Linked DNA regions of Prochlorococcus marinus str. MIT 0917. The protein of the gene in region 1 binds, or shares a complex with, the protein of each later gene. Links are inferred from orthologs where the notes say so. Each region holds a gene or a part of one and is shown on either strand. Other genes may lie near its edges.

Region 1 (8,986 bases):
TAATCTGCCTTGGGATATTTCTGCTTGATAAGGAGTATAAGCCGTATACCAATTGGGATTTTCTAGAACATTTCTTTGTACGACTGGAGGTATGACTGTCGAATGATAACCAAGGCCAATCAACGATCGATGTTCAATATTTTTCTTGGAAATAATATTGATTTCTTTTAACGCTTCATTTTGATCACACCCACATGAAATAGAAACACCATTATTTTCTGCATCAAAGATTTCATTAGGAATGACAGAAGAAATGAAATCTTCCAAATTGTCAAAACCAAGATGTTGAAGCATAAAAGCTTCCTCTTCGTTGGTTGGACCTACATGGCGAGACTTAAAAGTGAAATCCTTTAATTCTGCTTTTGACATGAGCTTGTTCTCAAGCACAAGCAAGTTAAGTTATTGGAAGGAAGGCCACTGTAGAGAAAAATTTCCTGATTTGTTGTAAGAAAAAATTATTAAGTAAAATTTTATGAAACAATTTTCTTTGCATAAGTCCCAGAATCCATAAGATCTTGTAATTGATCAGGATTATCAGGACGAATTATTAATAACCATCCTTCACCATGCGGATCATTTTGAAGTTCCTCTGGGCTAGCTAAAACAGAATTGTTTCTATGGACAATTTCTCCACTAACTGGTGCATACATATCTTCTACAGCCTTTACTGATTCCACTGAGCCAAAACTTTCTCCTTTAGCTATTGAAGTCCCTTCATCTGGTAGATCAACAAAAACGATATCTCCTAACTGATCAACCGCAAATTCACTGATGCCAATTCGAACTAATCCATCATCAGCAAAAGCATATTCATGACTGTCAGCAAAACGAAAATGATCTGGGAAGGAAAAAGCCATTGCGTCAAAACGAAAAACGCTTAGTCATTCTGGGGCAATTTGATCAATCCTGCCTGAAATAAATTGGATAATGCATGAATCAAAGCAATTTTGATATGAGAGCGATGGGATCCTCCTTGAATAAATAAATCAAAAGGAGGTTTCATAGGAGCATCCGCAGAAAATTCACTCGTACTACCATCTACGAAAGTTCCTCCAGCCATGACTAAGTTATTTTCATAACCTGGCATAGGAGCAGGTATTGGATCGAGAAAAGATCCAATAGGTGATTTTTCCTGAAAAGACCTACAAATAATTTGTAAAATTTCTGGATCGCCGATCCTTACTACTTGGATCAAATCAGTTCTGTGAGAACCTGGTTTTGGCAAAACTTGAAAGCCCAATTCGCTAAAAGTAGTAGAAATAATCTCAGCACCTATTAGAGCCTCTGCAACCATTTGAGGCGCAAGAAAAAGTCCTTGTAAAATAGTTCTATTTAAATCAAAAGTAATACCACCCTCAGATCCAATACCTGGAGCAGTCAAGCGGCAACATGCTTTATCCACTAAATCAGCTTTCCCCGCAATATATCCACCAGTAGGAACGATCGTTCCCCCTAAATTTTTTATTAAAGAGCCTGCAATTAAATCTGCCCCGACTGACGTTGGTTCCTTCGTTTCGACAAATTCTCCATAGCAATTATCAACAAAACAAATACAATTAGGTTGAATCTTATGGCAAAAATTACAAATCTCTTTAATAACCTCAATACTCAAAGATGGACGCCATGTATAACCACAACTACGTTGTATAAAAATTAATTTTCTAGGGGTGTGTAAAGCTTTTTCTAAAGCTAAGAAATCTATATTTCCATTTTTATTTAAAGATATCTCTTCATAATTAATGCCAAACTCAATCAAGGATCCTTGACCAATCCCCCTCAATCCAATGACTTCTTCAAGTGATTCGTAGGGCCTTCCAGTAACAGATAGCAAATAATCTCCTGGTCTTAAAACGCCAAACAAAGATGTTGTAATAGCATGAGTACCGCTCACAAGCTGAAGTCTTACCGCTGCTTTTTCCGCTTCTAAAACATCCGCAAAAATTTTATCAATTATATCTCTCCCTAAATCTCCATGTCCATATCCAGTTAACGATGCAAAATGTTGCACATTTAGATGAGAGTCAGAAAAAGCTTTTAACACTTTTTCTAATTTAAATGATATACTGTCGGTCTTTTCTTGAATTGATAAGTATAATTTTTTTTCTATATTATCAACAAAATTTTTAGCGTATTTTTGTAACATATACATTTTACTTGAGAATATATAAGTTTTATCAAATTAATCAGAAAAAATAATTTCTAGTTTTTCTTGATCTTTAAGTAATAAGCCTCTTTGGCGAAGATTCTCCAAAAAGTCATCTGCACCTTGCAAATGATTTGTATTTAACAATTTATTAGTTGCATGTAAATCTAGCAATTCACCATCAAGTTCTTCGGCTGTGTAATCTTTTAAACCCGCCATAACTGCTTCAAACCTGTCTCTACGTTGCTTTTTACTGACTGGATATGCAGACATAACTTGTTCTCTACACATTCTCCACGACCTTCCTTTACATAAATAGTCAGCCAAAGCGGCGCTAAGCACAGGGGCTTCTGCATCCTCAATAAACCAATCAAAAGAGGAAGGCAAAGACGCTAAACCAACAAAAATCTCAAAAAAATCACCTGCAGAAAGAGGATTATTGTCATTTCCTTCAACAGCGATAGCTGACTCTTGAAGCGATCTATGCAACTCAGGATGAACGCTCAATATATGACTTTCTATATTTTCTAACCCACGAGAAAGTACTTGATTTACCTTCCCCAAAGCAAAAAATACTTCAGGGCTGGGAGATACAAGTTTTCCATTTCTTAGATTTGAAATTTGAGAACTATGAACTCTTCCTAGATCCAAACATTCAGCCAAAGCAGGAAGAACTTTATGAGACCAGCCATTGCGCTCATGCCATACATGCACTAGGTGAGCCATAGCCCTTCTACCTGCAGTCAATTGGTCCCGAAAACTAGAGGTCACAAATCACATTCAAGATTGATAGATAGGCCTGGTTAGGATCCTTATCGTATATTATATACACCAAGTAGACGGATCACTAATGGTTTCAAGTTTAATCGAGGCTTCGGCTCCATTAAAAAAACCAGTTGCTGCCGATAAAGCCATGGCTGCATCGAAGAAGCTCCAAGGACATGTACCAAGAAGGATTCATAACCAAAGGGCCAGAAGAAGATGGGGAACAGTCATATTCATGCTGACAATACACGCTCTAACAATATTTACTTTGCAAGCTAAATTTTGGAGTTGGTTAGCATTTTCTGGATTTATTTTCTTATATTGGGTAACTGCTTGCTTAGGAGTAACCACAGGATATCATCGCCTTCTCTCACACCGATCTTTTCAAGTTCCAAAATGGCTTGAAAGATTTTTCGCAACTTGTGGAGCATTAAGTTGCCAACATGGACCAATCGATTGGGTTGGTCTTCACAGGCATCATCATACTTTTTCCGATACTGAAGCTGATCATCATGACAGTAATAAAGGATTTTGGTGGAGTCACATGGGATGGATGTTTGAAGATGTACCTGCCATGAAAGCCGTTCCAAGACTTTCTGGAGATTTAATCAAAGATCCTTACTATCGCTTCTTAAATAAAAATTTTTTACTTTTGCAACTACCCTTAGGCGCGACGCTTTATTTAATTGGCCAATCAGCTGGTATTGGAGGATGGGCAATGGTCTTATGGGGAATTCCTCTAAGACTGGTTTTTGTTTATCACATAACTTGGCTAGTTAATTCAGCAACTCATTGTTGGGGTTCTATTGCATATGAGAGTGGAGATAATTCCAAAAATAATAAATGGGTGGCAGCGCTTACATTTGGAGAAGGGTGGCACAATAATCATCATGCTTTTCCTAATTCAGCGAAGCACGGCCTTCAAAGAAATCAAATAGATCTAACCTGGCAACACATACGATTTTTGAAAGCAATTGGGTTAGCGAAAAAAATTAGACTCCCTATCGCGTCGTAATATTACTAACAACAATTAAATAGCATTAATTCATTTTCGATCCATGCCTAAGCGAGTTCAAGTTGTTCTAAACGAAGACATAAAAAGTCTTGGCAATGATGGTGACCTTGTTGAGGTTGCTCCTGGCTTTGCCAGAAACTTTTTATTACCCAACAAAAAAGCATTACCGGTTACTCCAACTGTTTTAAAACAAGTTGAACACAGAAGAGCAAAACAAGCAGAAAAAGAGGCAGCTAAAAAACAAGAAGCTATTGATTTCCAAACAGCTCTAACAACAATTGGAAGATTTACGGTCAAAAAACAAGTAGGAGAAGACGGAGTCTTATTTGGAACAGTAACTAATGGAGATGTAGCAGAAGTGATAAAAGAAGCTACTAAAAAGGACATAGATCGTAGAGACATATCGGTTCCTGAGATACATGGTGTGGGGAAATATAAAGTGCAAATCAAACTTCACAACGAAGTAAATGCTGAGATAAACCTTGAAGTTACAAGTTACTAATAGTTGCATCTTGGCCCGAACAAGCCAAAGTAGGTGTCCTTGTCCAACAAGCAATAAATGATAATCACCCCCTCTTCAAATAACGGGGATTTTTCAAAACAAGGTAGAGATTTTGGAGCTTTTAATAATTCCAAAATTGAAAAGCCTCGTTTTGAAGCTCAACCTGACCAAATACCACCACAAAATTTGGAAGCAGAAGAATCTGTTCTGGGTGGAATTTTATTGGATCCTGATGCGATAGGACGAATAGCTGATTTGCTACAAGTTGAAGCTTTTTACATTTCTGCTCATCGAGAAATATATAGAACAGCATTAATGCTTCATAGCCAAGGCAAACCTACAGATTTAACAGCAATGAGCGCTTGGCTTGCCGATACAAATTCTTTAGAAAAAGTGGGAGGAAACAACCGATTAGTTGAACTGGTTGAGAGGGTTACATCTACAGCTTCAATCGAACAAGTTGCTAAATTAATTAGCGATAAATTTTTGCGCAGGCAATTAATTAAATCTGGAAATGATGTGATCAAATTAGGCTTTGATCAAAGCCTTCCAATGGAAGAAGCCATTGATCAAGCTGAACAAAAGATCTTTGCTATTAGCCAAGAGCAACCATCCAAAGGTTTAACGCCTACTGCAGAAATTCTGACAAAGACTTTCAATGAAATAGAAAGTAGATCACTTGGTACATCAGTGGCAGGCATACCAGTTAATTTTTACGATCTGGATGCAATGACACAAGGACTTCAGAGGAGCGATCTAATCATTGTTGCAGGAAGACCAGCAATGGGAAAAACTTCAATTGTTCTTAATCTCGCTAAAAACGTAGCGCAACTTCATGACCTACCTGTTTGTGTATTCAGTCTTGAAATGAGTAAAGAGCAACTAACTTACAGATTGCTATCAAGCGAGGTAGGAATTGAAAGCAGTCGATTAAGAACAGGACGACTGCAACAAGATGAATGGCCATTACTTGGTCAAGGTATTAATACACTTGGGCAATTACCAATCTTCATTGATGACAAACCAAATTCAAGTGTTCTTGAAATGAGGTCTTTATGTCGTCGCCTAATTGCTGAACAAGGTAAAGAGCTGGGACTAATTGTTATTGATTATCTACAACTCATGGAAGGTACTTCGCCAGATAATCGAGTTCAAGAAATATCAAGAATTACTCGAGGTCTTAAGGGTATGGCAAGAGAACTTAAAGTCCCTGTAATCGCTTTATCTCAATTAAGTAGAGGAGTTGAATCAAGAACCAATAAAAGACCAATGCTTAGCGATCTACGTGAATCTGGCTCAATAGAACAGGATGCGGACTTGGTTCTAATGATTTATAGGGATGAGTATTACAATCCAGAAACTACTGATAGAGGAATTACAGAAGTTATCGTGACAAAACACCGAAATGGACCGGTTGGAACAGTTAAATTACTTTTTGAACCCCAATTCACTAGATTTAGAAATCTTGCTGCTTAATTGTTCGAAAATTAAATTCCTAAATGCTTAATTGATGATTACTAAACAATCTTCAGATGAAAGTTTTGACGTAATTGTTGTAGGAGGTGGTCACGCAGGCTGCGAAGCTGCATTGACTTCAGCAAGATTAGGATTGAATACAGTTTTATTTACTCTCAATTTAGATCGAATCGCATGGCAACCATGTAACCCCGCAGTAGGTGGACCAGCTAAAAGTCAATTGGTTCATGAAGTTGATGCGCTGGGAGGGATTATCGGGAAATTAGCCGATCTAACAGCTCTTCAAAAAAGGATCCTTAACGCAAGCAGAGGACCTGCAGTTCGAGCATTAAGAGCACAAACAGATAAGCGAATATATGCACATGAAATGCTAAAAATCCTTCAAAATACGCCAAATTTAAAGATTAGAGAGGCAATGGTTACTGGGCTAGAAATTGAACATTATCCCAATCAGATTGAAAAAAACACATCAGAAATTCAAGAGAGAATTGGATTTATAAAGGGAGTTAAAACCTATTTTGGAACTATTTTTCATGCAAAAGCAGTTGTACTTACAACAGGAACTTTTTTAGGAGGCAGAATTTGGATTGGCAATCAATCTATGAGTGCAGGTCGAGCAGGAGAGCAGGCCTCTCAAGGGTTAACTGAAGAATTACAAACTTTAGGCTTTACTACTGATCGTTTAAAAACAGGAACCCCTGCTCGCATCGATAGACGAACTATTGATCTTGACTCCCTAGAAGAGCAATTGAGCGATGCTTCAGATAAATTCTTTTCTTTTGATCCTCTTTCTTGGAAAAGTGGAGAACAAATGAGTTGTCATATCACTCGAACAACAAAAGCAACTCACCAACTTATTAAAAAAAATCTTCATTTAACTCCTATTTACGGAGGTTTTATTAATAGTAAAGGTCCAAGATATTGCCCATCCATTGAAGATAAAATTGTACGTTTTGCTGACAAAGATTCACACCAGATTTTCTTGGAGCCCGAAGGTAGAGATACTCCAGAAATGTATGTACAAGGTTTCTCAACTGGACTGCCCGAAAACTTACAATTAGAACTTTTAAGGACTCTACCAGGCTTAGAAAGATGTGTAATGCTGAGACCCGCTTATGCAGTTGAATATGACTACATACCAGCCACACAATTGGAAGCAACACTCGAAACAAAAAGAATAAGTGGTTTATTTAGTGCAGGGCAACTAAATGGAACAACAGGATACGAAGAAGCAGCTGCACAAGGTTTAGTAGCAGGTTTAAATGCTGCAAGATTAGTCAACGATAAAGAAGGCATTATTTTCGAAAGGGAGAGTAGTTATATAGGAACTATGATTGATGATTTAGTTACAAAAGATTTAAAGGAGCCATATAGAGTATTAACTAGTAGAAGTGAATATCGATTAATTTTAAGGGGTGATAATGCAGATAGGAGATTGACTCCACTCGGTTACAAATTAGGGTTGATTGATGAAAGAAGGTGGAAAATCTTTAATACTAAGCAACAATTAATCGATCAAGAGAAAATAAGATTAGAAAAAGATCGCATTAAAGAAAGCGATAAATGTGCAAAAGAAATATATTCTTCAACTGGAACTGCTATTAAAGGTTCAATAACACTAGCCAATTTCCTAAGAAGAACAAATATTCACTATAAAGACCTAATTAATTATAATTTAGCAACTAAGAGTATTCCCTTAGATGTTGAAGAAGGAGTTGAAATAGATATTAAATATACCGGTTATTTAGAAAGACAAAAAGCTCAAATAAATCAATTAAAACAGCAAAGTAAAAAGTTATTACCAAAAAATTTAAACTATAATAATATCAAAACTCTTTCTAAAGAAGCGAGAGAAAAATTAACAATTTCTCAGCCAAAAAGTTTTGGACATGCTGCTCAACTTCCTGGTGTAAGCAAAGCAGACCTCACTGCACTTCTTGTATGGTTAAAAATAGAACAAATGAAAAAATCTGCAAGCAAAGATCCAATGCAAAAAACAAGCTGATAAAAGTGAATTCACATCAATCTCAATTACCTTCTCCTGAAGTTATTTGGAAAGCATCGAAAGAAAGTGTTCTTTCAGGCAAAGGGAATTATAAACTCTCTGGAGCATGGCAATTAATGCTATTGGGTGATGGCAGCCCAACCAGGCATCTCAAGCTTTTAACAGGGCATGAAGTTGCCATAAAGGTGATATCTATGGCAATGGAAAATAATAATCAAAATGGAGTCCCAGAAGAAGTGCATGAGCTAGAGCCACCTTTGATAAGAAGACAAGTTTGGCTTACGTGTGGAGACTTAACCCTGGCATGGGCTGAAAGCTGGTGGAATTATGAAGAAGCAGAAAAAAATCTGCAAAATAAGGATCAACCAATCTGGAAAAGCTTGACCCAAGGACGCTCAGAGCTTTTTAGAGAAGTTGACGGATTGGGATTAGTTCATGCAAATTGGCTGAAAGCAGAATTTAATGAAGATGGTCCTTTTTGGAGTAGGCATTATCGATTTTTTCGTCAACAAAAAGAATTAACTGTAATTAGAGAAGTTTTCAGCCCAAAACTAGAAAAATGGTTAGGACCAATACCAAGAAAGGCTTTTTAACAACAGCTAATATTTTCTTCGACTAGATCTTGGTATGTTTTTTCTTCTTTGAGGAGTTCGTTCATCTAGGAAAGAATCGTTTAAATCGAGTTCATTTTGCTTAATTAAATTATCTTTCCTTTTCCACTTATTTAATTTAAAAGATTGATCATCTGGCCATTCATCCAGTTCGTCTGAATTGTTTCTCCTTACTTCCATCTGAGGTGGTAAAGCTTTAGGAGCTCTTAAGGAAATAGCACTTAAGGGTCTTTTTGTATTGTTTGTGCTTTCCTTAAGCGGTTCATTCTCAAAGTCTTCATTCTCCAACCACTCGTCATCATCCTCAAAAAACCAATCAATTTTCTCTTCCATCCAACGACCAACTTTTTCGAAATTTGCTGAAGTCTCTTTATCTTGCCACCCTCCCCTTCTTTTACCAGGGCGATTACCCGAAACACCATCTACAACCTGTTTTCCAGTTTGTATCCATTTATCCATTCTGCGATCA
Region 2 (9,000 bases), 980 kb from region 1 along the record:
AACGTAATGCCACCAAATATAAATACCTCTGGTGTTGATTTTACTCCAAAAGATAATTCAATTCTTTTTGGTTTTTCAGCGGTCAAAAACTTAGGTGATGGAGCAATTAGAAAAATTATTACTTCTAGAGACGAAGATGGGGAATTTACTTCTTTAGCTCAATTCTGTGATCGGATTTCACTTAGTGCTGTTAACCGAAGAGGGCTGGAGGCTTTGATACATTGTGGAGCTCTTGATTGTCTTGAAGAAAATGCAAATCGAGCTCAGCTTATGGCTGATTTGGATTTAACTATTGAATGGGCTTCTTCTAGGGCAAAAGATAGAAATAGCGGCCAAGGGAATCTTTTTGATCTTTCTTCTTCTATAAATAATGAATCATCAATTGATGAATTTTCCTCCGCTCCAAAGGCGAAGCAAATCAAAGATTATCCTCCTTCAGACAAACTTAAATTAGAAAAAGAGCATGTTGGCTTTTATCTATCGGACCATCCTTTGAAGCAACTTTCAGAACCTGCAAAATTGATTGCTCCTATTAGCCTTTGTTCTTTAGAAGACCAGAAAGATAAGTCAAAGGTCAGTGTTATTGCAATGATTCCAGAGATGAGAGAAGTCACAACTAGAAAGGGTGACAGGATGGCGATTATTCAATTAGAGGATTTAACTGGGTCTTGTGAAGCAGTTGTCTTCCCAAAAAGTTATGAAAGACTGTCTGATCATTTGATGGTTGAAACTAGATTATTGATCTGGGGCAGCGTAGATAGGAGAGATGAAACTGTGCAATTGCTTATTGATGATTGTCGTGAAATTGATGATTTACGATTTCTATTGATTGATCTTCGTCCTGATCAAGCTACAGATATCAATATTCAGCATAAATTAAGAGAATGCCTTTCTAAAAACAGACCTGCCAGAAATGAATTAGGTGTACGAATCCCTGTAGTAGCATGTCTCAAGGACCACAATAATACTAGGTATATTCGGTTGGGCGATCAATTTTGCGTAAAGGACGCTGACTTGGCTTTGGATTCACTGTCTAAGAATTCATTTATTGCAAGATCAAGTAAAAGTCTTGTAATTTAAATATTTTTCTTAGCTAGAAATATCTTTTTGACTTGTTTTGAATGCATCTTTCATCCTATTGATATTTGGCTTTATGTTTTCAAAACCAAAAAAACTTCCAGTATTAAAATCCCAACTCGCGGAGAGTATTCCATAACTTAATCCTAATAAGCCGACAAGGAAACAAAGCGCAGAACTGACTAGAGTGACTGTTGGAGATATATCAGCAATACCTTTGCTTATTAAAAAATAACTCCCAATGAATACTCCCATTCCACTTAGAGTTGGAATTCCAGTCGTAAACGCTATTCTTCTTGCCATTCGATTTGCAACATAGCTTGGTATTCCTGATTTTTTGCTACTTCTGTTTGAAGATTTCTTTGAAACTATTTTTGGGGCAGAGTTATTGCTTGAAAATCCTATTGTTATTTCATTAGGTTGGTCCTTTTTGTTTTTTTTTGCACCTTTCATTAGCTTCTAGCAATCTATTACCAGTCATTATCCTCTAATAGCTAATTTTTCTATGAGCTCTGTATATCTTTTTTCACTTTTAGTGCGTACATAACTTAAAAGTCTTTTTCGTTGTCCAATCATTTTGAGCAATCCTTGTCTAGAGGAAAAATCATGGATGTTTCCCTGAAGGTGTTTGCTTAACTTGGAGATCCTTGTAGTAAGCATCGCAACTTGAACTTCTACTGAACCCGTATCAGTTGGATGTACTTGATGTGTGTTGATTAGCTTTTGTTTCTCTTCTGTGCCAAGTGACATTTGTTTAGCTTTTCTTATTCTTCAATTCTAATTTAATCCCTAGCCTTCTATCAAGTACTATTTTCACTCAATTTCATAAGAATCTCTTTGAGATGTTTATCCATTAGCGCTGCTTTTTCTTGTGCAGATAAGGAATTCAATAATAAAGAATTTTCTTTTTCGTTTGTTGTTATTATTTTAATTGAATCTTCTATTTCCTTCTTTTCATATCCAAGCGAATTTAGCGTTAAATATATTTCATCAATATATTTTGAAAATTTATTAGGCTCTATTTCTGTTTTTTCATAATTTATTTCATTATTATCTATAAATTTTTGAAGTTTATTTCTTAGCTCAACGATTAATCTCTCTGCTATTCTCTTGCCTATACCTTGAGTTTTTGTTAGTAAACTAGATTCTTTATTTTCTATTGCATTAACAAACTGATTAACCTTAAAGTCCTCTAACAATGCCATACCAATTTGTGGGCCTATTCCATTTACAGAAATTATTTCTCGAAATAAATCTCTTTGATTAACCTCTATAAAACCATATAAACTTGTGCCATCTTCTCTATCTATTTGGTGAATCCATAACTCAATCTTATTAGAAGCTTCTGCTTTACCTATTTGTGTTGGTAATAGTTGTACTTCATAACCAACACCACCAACATTTATAACAACTCCTTTCTTTAAGGATATTTTCCAGGTATGAATTATTTCACCTTTTAACCAGCTAATCATTATTTATTTTGATTGATTTTCTGAGAATATCAAATGAAATTAACCACCATCAATCTCACATCCAACCATTGAACCTCCTACCAGACCAGCAGGAATTGCCCACCAACGATCTTTACCTCTTGATATTGCCGTAGCGAAGCCAGCACCTAAAATACCCCCTGCAATTTTGCCTTCTGAGCAATCATTATTATCAAATTCATTTTTTTTGTTTGTTGATCCATGACCTGGGCAAGGAACTTCTACCGTTTCTTCCCATTTTTTGACATACCCAGGATCATTTCTTGTCCCTGGAATATATTCTTCTCTATATTCATTTCTGGTGCATGTTCTACTTGATGAATAACCTCGCTGATACTCATCTGCAAGAATCGATGGTGATCCAGCGCAAATAATAAGTATTGAAAAGATTAAAGATTTACAATTCATATTTTTGCTTGTGACTTTTGGATGCACTTATACTAATAATAGTGGAAATAAGTACGCAAAAACCACCTAAGTAAATTGAACTTGTTATTGTTTCTTGAAATATCAATACTCCCCATATACTTGCAAATACAACCTGGGAATAGTTTAGTGAAGTTGCTTGGCTAGCTGGAAGAAGTCTTAAACCCTCCGTAATGCAGAGTTGACCAATCTGTGTAAAAATCCCAATACCTAATATCCAGAACCAATCTGATCCTGTTGGTAATACAAAATCATTAATAATAAAAGGAATAGATAAAGGGATAGAAACCAAGGGAAAGTAATATATAATAACCAGAGGGTGCTCTTTTGAAGAAAGTTTTCTTACACATATATAAGCTAATGATGTCATCAATGCGCCCAATATAGCTATGATTATTGCTAATATTGTTTCTTGAATATTACTGCTGGTTATAAACTCTGGTTGGCTAACTAAAAAAATTCCTATCCAACCAATGCTGATTGAATATATTATTTTCCTTAAAATAAATTCCTTTAAAATTATATGTGCACAAAGAACTGTAAAAGTTGGGTAAATGTACTGTATTACTGTCGCTGTGGCTATGGCTAATATTGTTAGGGCTTTGAAGATACAAAATAGTGCAAAGGTTCCTAGCAATCCTCTTATGATTAATAATCTTTTCTGATATCCCCAAGGGTTAATTTTCTTTTTATATAAGAAAAATCTTGTTATTATTATACTTATAGTAGCCCTAGCTAAAACAAGTTCTGAAATAGGTATTCTCCCCCCAATCGCTTTAACACAAACACTCATAAGGCTAAATGCCAAACCGCTTACTAGTAAAAATCTGATCCCTTTTGAATTTTTTTCTAGATTAAATTCATCTGTAATTAGTTTTTCTCTCAATTTTTGAATCTCTTAACTAAATATTTAAATATCAATTAAAATTATCACATGGCTTCTGCACGACTACATCCTAGGACTATTGAGTCTGTCAAAGAGCGTGTAGATATTGTTGATGTAGTTGGCGAACACGTCGTCTTAAAGAAAAAAGGTAAAGAATATGTTGGGATATGCCCTTTTCATGATGATAGTAAACCTTCAATGTCAGTAATTCCTGGCAAGCAATTTTATTATTGTTTTTCATGTGGAGCTGGTGGAAATGCCATTAAATTTTTAATGGAGTTTCAGAGACAAAGTTTTAGTGACGTTGTTCTTGAACTTGCAAAGAAATATCAAGTACCAATTGATACTGTTGAAGGACCTCAACAAGAAAGACTCAAGCAACAGCTCTCTCGTAGAGATACCCTTTATCGGGTCTTAAAAATCGCTACTGGTTGGTTTAGAAATCAATTAAATTCTCCATGTGGAGAAAATGCACTTAATTATCTTAAGAATAAACGTCATTTAAGTGATGGTACTTTAATTAATTTTGAGCTTGGATTTGCACCAGATAATTGGGACTCATTACTCAAATATTTTGTAGATATAGAAAAAGTTAGTGTTGAAATCCTTGAATCGGCTGGATTAATTGTTCCTCGAAAGGGTGGTAACGGTTTTTATGACAGATTTCGCAATCGTATAATTGTTCCTATTCACGACAGGCAAAAAAGAGTTATTGGTTTCGGAGGAAGGAGTCTTGATGGTTCAGAACCTAAGTATTTGAATTCACCTGAAACTGAAATTTTTGAAAAGGGTAAAAATCTTTTTGGTTTAGATAAATCAACCCTTTCTATTAGGAAAAAAGATTATGCGGTTGTAGTAGAAGGATATTTTGATGTGATGGCACTACACGATTCTGGTATTACAAATGTTGTTGCCTCTTTGGGAACAGCATTAAGTCGTAGTCAAATAACTCTTCTCTCTCGTACTACAGATAGTAAAAAGATCCTTTTAAATTTCGACTCAGATAATGCTGGAATTCGAGCGTCTACTAGAGCTATTAGTGAGGTAGAAAACCTTGCTATTCAAGGTCAGATAGATTTAAGAGTCCTTCAATTACCTTCAGGTAAAGATCCAGATGAGTTCCTTAAGGATAATTCTTCTTCCGAATATGAAGCATTGGCGGCAAAATCACCTCTTTGGATGGATTGGCAAATTGATCAATCTTTGAAGGATTTAGATTTAAGTAAATCTGATCAATTTCAGGCAGCTGTTACCAACTTAGTAAGTCTTCTTGGAAAGTTACCTCAAACGGCGATAAGAACCCACTATCTACAGAAGGTTGCTCAGCGTCTTAGTGGAGGTCAAGGTAGATTTTCCCTGCAACTAGAGGAAGATTTACGTAATCAAATTAATGGTCAAAGATGGCATGGACGTTCTAAGAAAATAGATAAGCCTCAAGAGATTGGTCTTAGAGAAAGAAGTGAGGCAGATATACTTTTTACTTATATACACTGTCCTACTTATAGATCTTTTATTCGTTATGAACTTCGTCTAAGGGACTTAGATGACTTTGCAATTAATCATCATCGTGCAATATGGTCTACTATAAGTAACATTGAGGAAGATAAATTTGGTTCTGAAGTGGTCGAGCAGATTAATCGTTGCAATGATTCAAATAATATTTTAGCTGATATTGATTTAATTAAAAGCTTGTTAGATAACTTTCTCGCTAATGATAGTGAACATCTTTCTAAACTTACTCCTTTGCTAGAGGCTAATGAACTTCGTTTGGCAACACTTAGTGACCCCGAGGCTCTCATTCGTGGTGCTCTCGCTGCTCTTGAAAAGCAAAAATCACTAAAACGTTGTAGGCATCTAATTGATGCATGGAGTACTCAAAGGTTACAAACTCTTGAGAACTGTATAGCATCTCTTATCGTTCAAGAAAAATCGGAACCTAATGATTCATCTGATATGGAACAGAGAGTTTTTAATATGTTTGAAGACTTAAATAATGATGCTATAAATTTTCAGCAACTTTACTATGCTGAGAGAAAACATATTTTAAATTTAGATCAACAGAGATGTTATAAATAATTTTTATATTTTTACTTAATTAATGAAAAATACATCAACTTTTAATTTGGATCAATGTTCTTTATCTAATGAACTATGGCCAGACTTTATCAATAAAATAGGATTTATCAAAGCAAATTTAGCTGTAAGACAATCTCTCGATCTTCAAAGAATGCAGGGAACTAATTTAACTCTTCCCTTACTTATTCTTGAAACATGTGGAACTGCACTGGTGAATTGCCAAGCTGTTAAGACTTATATTGGTCTCTCATGCTTGGAGCAAGGAATGGTCTTGATTTTTAGTAGTAAATTAAACGCTATTCAATTACTTAGAGACAATTAAAATTACTTTATAATCATAGACAATATTTTCTCAATCCTTTTTTTATTAATCTTGGTTTATCTTCTAATATATATGCTTGTCTTTCTTTTTCTTCCTCGCCGGATATACTTATAGACCCATTCAAAGCATTGATCTTTGATGGATTCATTAAAAACCTTCTATCTATTTTTAATAAGTTTCCATCGTTGCATTCTTGAGCTACATGAACAGCTTCATGCCTTAAAGCTTTTTTTATATGCAAGGCTGTTCTATAAAAAATGTCCTTATTCTTCTTCCTTTTAAGGTTATATCCTTCTCTCTTCTTTGCGTTACTTGTACATATGATAATTTCCTTTTCTACTCTATTAAAAAAGCCCACATAGTTTTCACTTATCAAACATAGTTTTTTATTTTCACTTGTTTTATATCCTGCCTTTTCAACCATCTTTATTATTTCTACTTCTGTTTTATCTAAATATTCTATGAACTCCATTATCTTTTTAATTTTTATTTTCATTATTCATTTAAATTTAACATCCAACTGTTTTTAAATTCTAATATGTAGCATTATTGTTAAATATTATACCAATTTTTAATTAGCATATATAGTTGGTATGTTTTCTATATTTGTTGTCTTTATACTAGATAGTTTTTTTCTTCGCGGTGTCCATTCTTTCTCCACCATTGAAGATCCCCAATTTATTGTATCTATACCATTTTTTGAATTAATATTATCTATGAGATTATCTAGTCTCTCTAGATATAATTCTTCTTGAATATTCTGTTTATCAAATATTAGGTTTTGTTTATATTTATTGCTTTGAAGTTTATGTAATATTACACCAGCCCTTATAAATTTTTTATAAGGTTTAAAAATTTCTTTCGTTAGCGACAGACTTTTTTCAATCATAATTTTTGAGTTAGATGTTGGAATAATTATTTTTTCTGTTGCTTCATTTTTAAAAAATTCTTTTGAATGAGTATTTGTATTCGTAAAAACTGTAATAGCTGAAGATAATTGATTGTATTTTCGCAACTTAGCACTTGCTATTAAAACATATTTAATGATTGCTTGGCTCAAATCTTCCAAGCTATCTATGGGATATGAAAAACTCCTGCTTACGCAGATTTCTTTTCGATCTGATGAGGTCTCTTTTATAGGGATACACAGGTTTCCTTTTAATTCATTTTGAATACGTAGACCAACTACACCATACTTTACTTTGATTTGCTCGCTTGACATATCTCTAAGTTCTCGTGCATTAGTTATCCCTTTGTTTTTTAGCCAAATCGACATTCTTTTGCCTATACCCCAAACTTTATCTACTTTAATTTGGTTAAGATAATGATCTTTATTTTGAATAATACCTATATCAAATATACCTGAATTTTTTTGTATTTTCTTTGCTAGATGATTAGAAATCTTTGATAGAACTTTTGTCTCCCCAATCCCGATAGATATTGGAATTCCTATGTCTTGATATACTAAAGCTCTTAAATCTTTTCCCCATTGATATAAGCATTTTCCTTTTGGCCGTTTTATAGTTCCAAATGCTTCATCTATAGAGTATATTTCCAGTTCTTCACATTTTTTTCTTAGTAGTAGCATTAATCGATTGCTTATATCACCGTAAAGCTCGTAATTTGAACTTCTCACTTTTATATTTAATTGAGTTAGCTTATTCTTTAACTTAAAATAAGGTTTTCCCATAGGAATTCCCATTTTTCTAGCCTCTGAACTGCGAGCTATTATGCATCCATCATTATTAGAAAGTATAACTACGGCTTTTCCTTTTATCGAAGGATCGATCATTTGTTCACACGAGGCATAAAAATTATTCCCATCAATTTGAAGTATTGCTTTGGACATAATTAGAGTTTTAATTTTTGTAGTACATGTATTGAATAAATTGCTACTCCCCATATCTGTATATCTATATATTCGTATAAGTTTATTGCTGGATAATTTTCTTTATCTGCTCTTAGATAATAAGCATCTTGCTTTTTTATAAGTCTTTTTAAAGTAAATTCTCCATCCAAGATAGCAACTACAATATTTCCAGGCTTTGGGTTTATACTGCGATCTATTATTAATAAATCATTATTATAAATTCCTGCGTTATTCATTGAATTACCGCTTACACGTAGAAAGAATGTACTTATTGGATTTTTGATTAAGTATTTATTTAAATCGATTCCGCGCTCTATGTAGTCTTCCGCAGGAGAAGGGAAACCTGCAGAAATAGTTTCTGTTGCTAATGGAATTAATAGTTTTGAAGAGCCTTCATTCAAGGAAGAGTAAGAGCTATTTGAATCCATAGATCCAGACCAGTCAATCTATTATAGTACAAATGAACTATCTTGTCTTGTTCGTGCGTTTATTCCTTGTGGTAAGGACCTCCTTGGGTAATGGTTTTTGCTCGGTAGAGTTGTTCTATTAGTAAAAGACGTGCTATTTCATGCGGAAAAGTTAAAGGTGAAAGACTTAATTGCAAAGAAGCGGAAGTATTGAGGGAATGGGGCAGACCCGAAGCACCTCCAATAACAAAAATAATATTTTTATTGTGAAAGTTTATAAGTTTTGTTGCTAGCTGCTTTGATGTGAAAGATTGACCATTTTCGTTAAGGGTTACAAGAACTTCATTTTTGCTAATTATTTCTTTGATCGCATGTTCCTCTTTCGTTTTTTTGTTGTCTTTTATTTCTATAATTTTTAAACCAGGTAATCTTTTTAAGTAGATTTC

What was found.
Region 2: the proteins of dnaB (region 1) and dnaG are in contact, whole or in part, in a crystal structure (PDB 2R6A), measured with the Geobacillus stearothermophilus proteins. The link is inferred for Prochlorococcus marinus str. MIT 0917 from one-to-one orthologs. Residues at the interface, in WP_033016901.1 of Geobacillus stearothermophilus: Ser13, Glu15, Ala16, Gln18, Glu91, Leu92, Asp94, Ala95, Val96, Pro97, Thr98, Ala99, Ala100, Asn101, Tyr104, Tyr105, Ile108; in WP_049624496.1 of Geobacillus stearothermophilus: Lys456, Leu457, Leu458, Pro459, Ala460, Asn463, Ala464, Leu467, Leu535, Leu536, Ile537, Ala538, Gln544, Glu545, Asp548, Tyr549, His552.

What each region holds. Positions count from the first base shown.
Region 1 is NZ_CP114784.1:1,243,016-1,252,001, forward strand. The notes cover bases 3,803-6,691. They hold dnaB (replicative DNA helicase), read left to right. Parts: upstream 3,803-4,482; coding sequence 4,483-5,901; downstream 5,902-6,691. Other genes in these bases: O5637_RS07135 (acyl-CoA desaturase), read left to right, coding at 3,803-3,923; rplI (50S ribosomal protein L9), read left to right, coding at 3,967-4,425; mnmG (tRNA uridine-5-carboxymethylaminomethyl(34) synthesis enzyme MnmG), read left to right, coding at 5,936-6,691. Also shown: gcvP (aminomethyl-transferring glycine dehydrogenase), read right to left, coding at 1-369; glycine cleavage system protein GcvH, read right to left, coding at 471-857; O5637_RS07125 (aminotransferase class I/II-fold pyridoxal phosphate-dependent enzyme), read right to left, coding at 878-2,143; O5637_RS07130 (hypothetical protein), read right to left, coding at 2,180-2,914; more of O5637_RS07135, read left to right, coding at 2,994-3,802; more of mnmG, read left to right, coding at 6,692-7,906; O5637_RS07155 (chorismate lyase), read left to right, coding at 7,912-8,499; O5637_RS07160 (RNA helicase), read right to left, coding at 8,506-8,986. UniProt on the Escherichia coli protein: The main replicative DNA helicase, it participates in initiation and elongation during chromosome replication. Travels ahead of the DNA replisome, separating dsDNA into templates for DNA synthesis.
Region 2 is NZ_CP114784.1:268,162-277,161, forward strand. The notes cover bases 3,539-6,441. They hold dnaG (DNA primase), read left to right. Parts: upstream 3,539-3,927; coding sequence 3,928-5,955; downstream 5,956-6,441. Other genes in these bases: O5637_RS01460 (DMT family transporter), read right to left, coding at 3,539-3,879; O5637_RS01470 (hypothetical protein), read left to right, coding at 5,978-6,277; O5637_RS01475 (serine hydroxymethyltransferase), read right to left, coding at 6,291-6,441. Outside these bases: O5637_RS01435 (DNA polymerase III subunit alpha), read left to right, coding at 1-1,080; O5637_RS01440 (PAM68 family protein), read right to left, coding at 1,090-1,530; rpsO (30S ribosomal protein S15), read right to left, coding at 1,558-1,827; Holliday junction branch migration protein RuvA, read right to left, coding at 1,878-2,549; O5637_RS01455 (cAMP phosphodiesterase), read right to left, coding at 2,589-2,975; more of O5637_RS01460, read right to left, coding at 2,965-3,538; more of O5637_RS01475, read right to left, coding at 6,442-6,773; O5637_RS01480 (Y-family DNA polymerase), read right to left, coding at 6,849-8,180; O5637_RS01485 (LexA family protein), read right to left, coding at 8,129-8,575; O5637_RS01490 (23S rRNA (pseudouridine(1915)-N(3))-methyltransferase RlmH), read right to left, coding at 8,635-9,000. UniProt on the Escherichia coli protein: RNA polymerase that catalyzes the synthesis of short RNA molecules used as primers for DNA polymerase during DNA replication.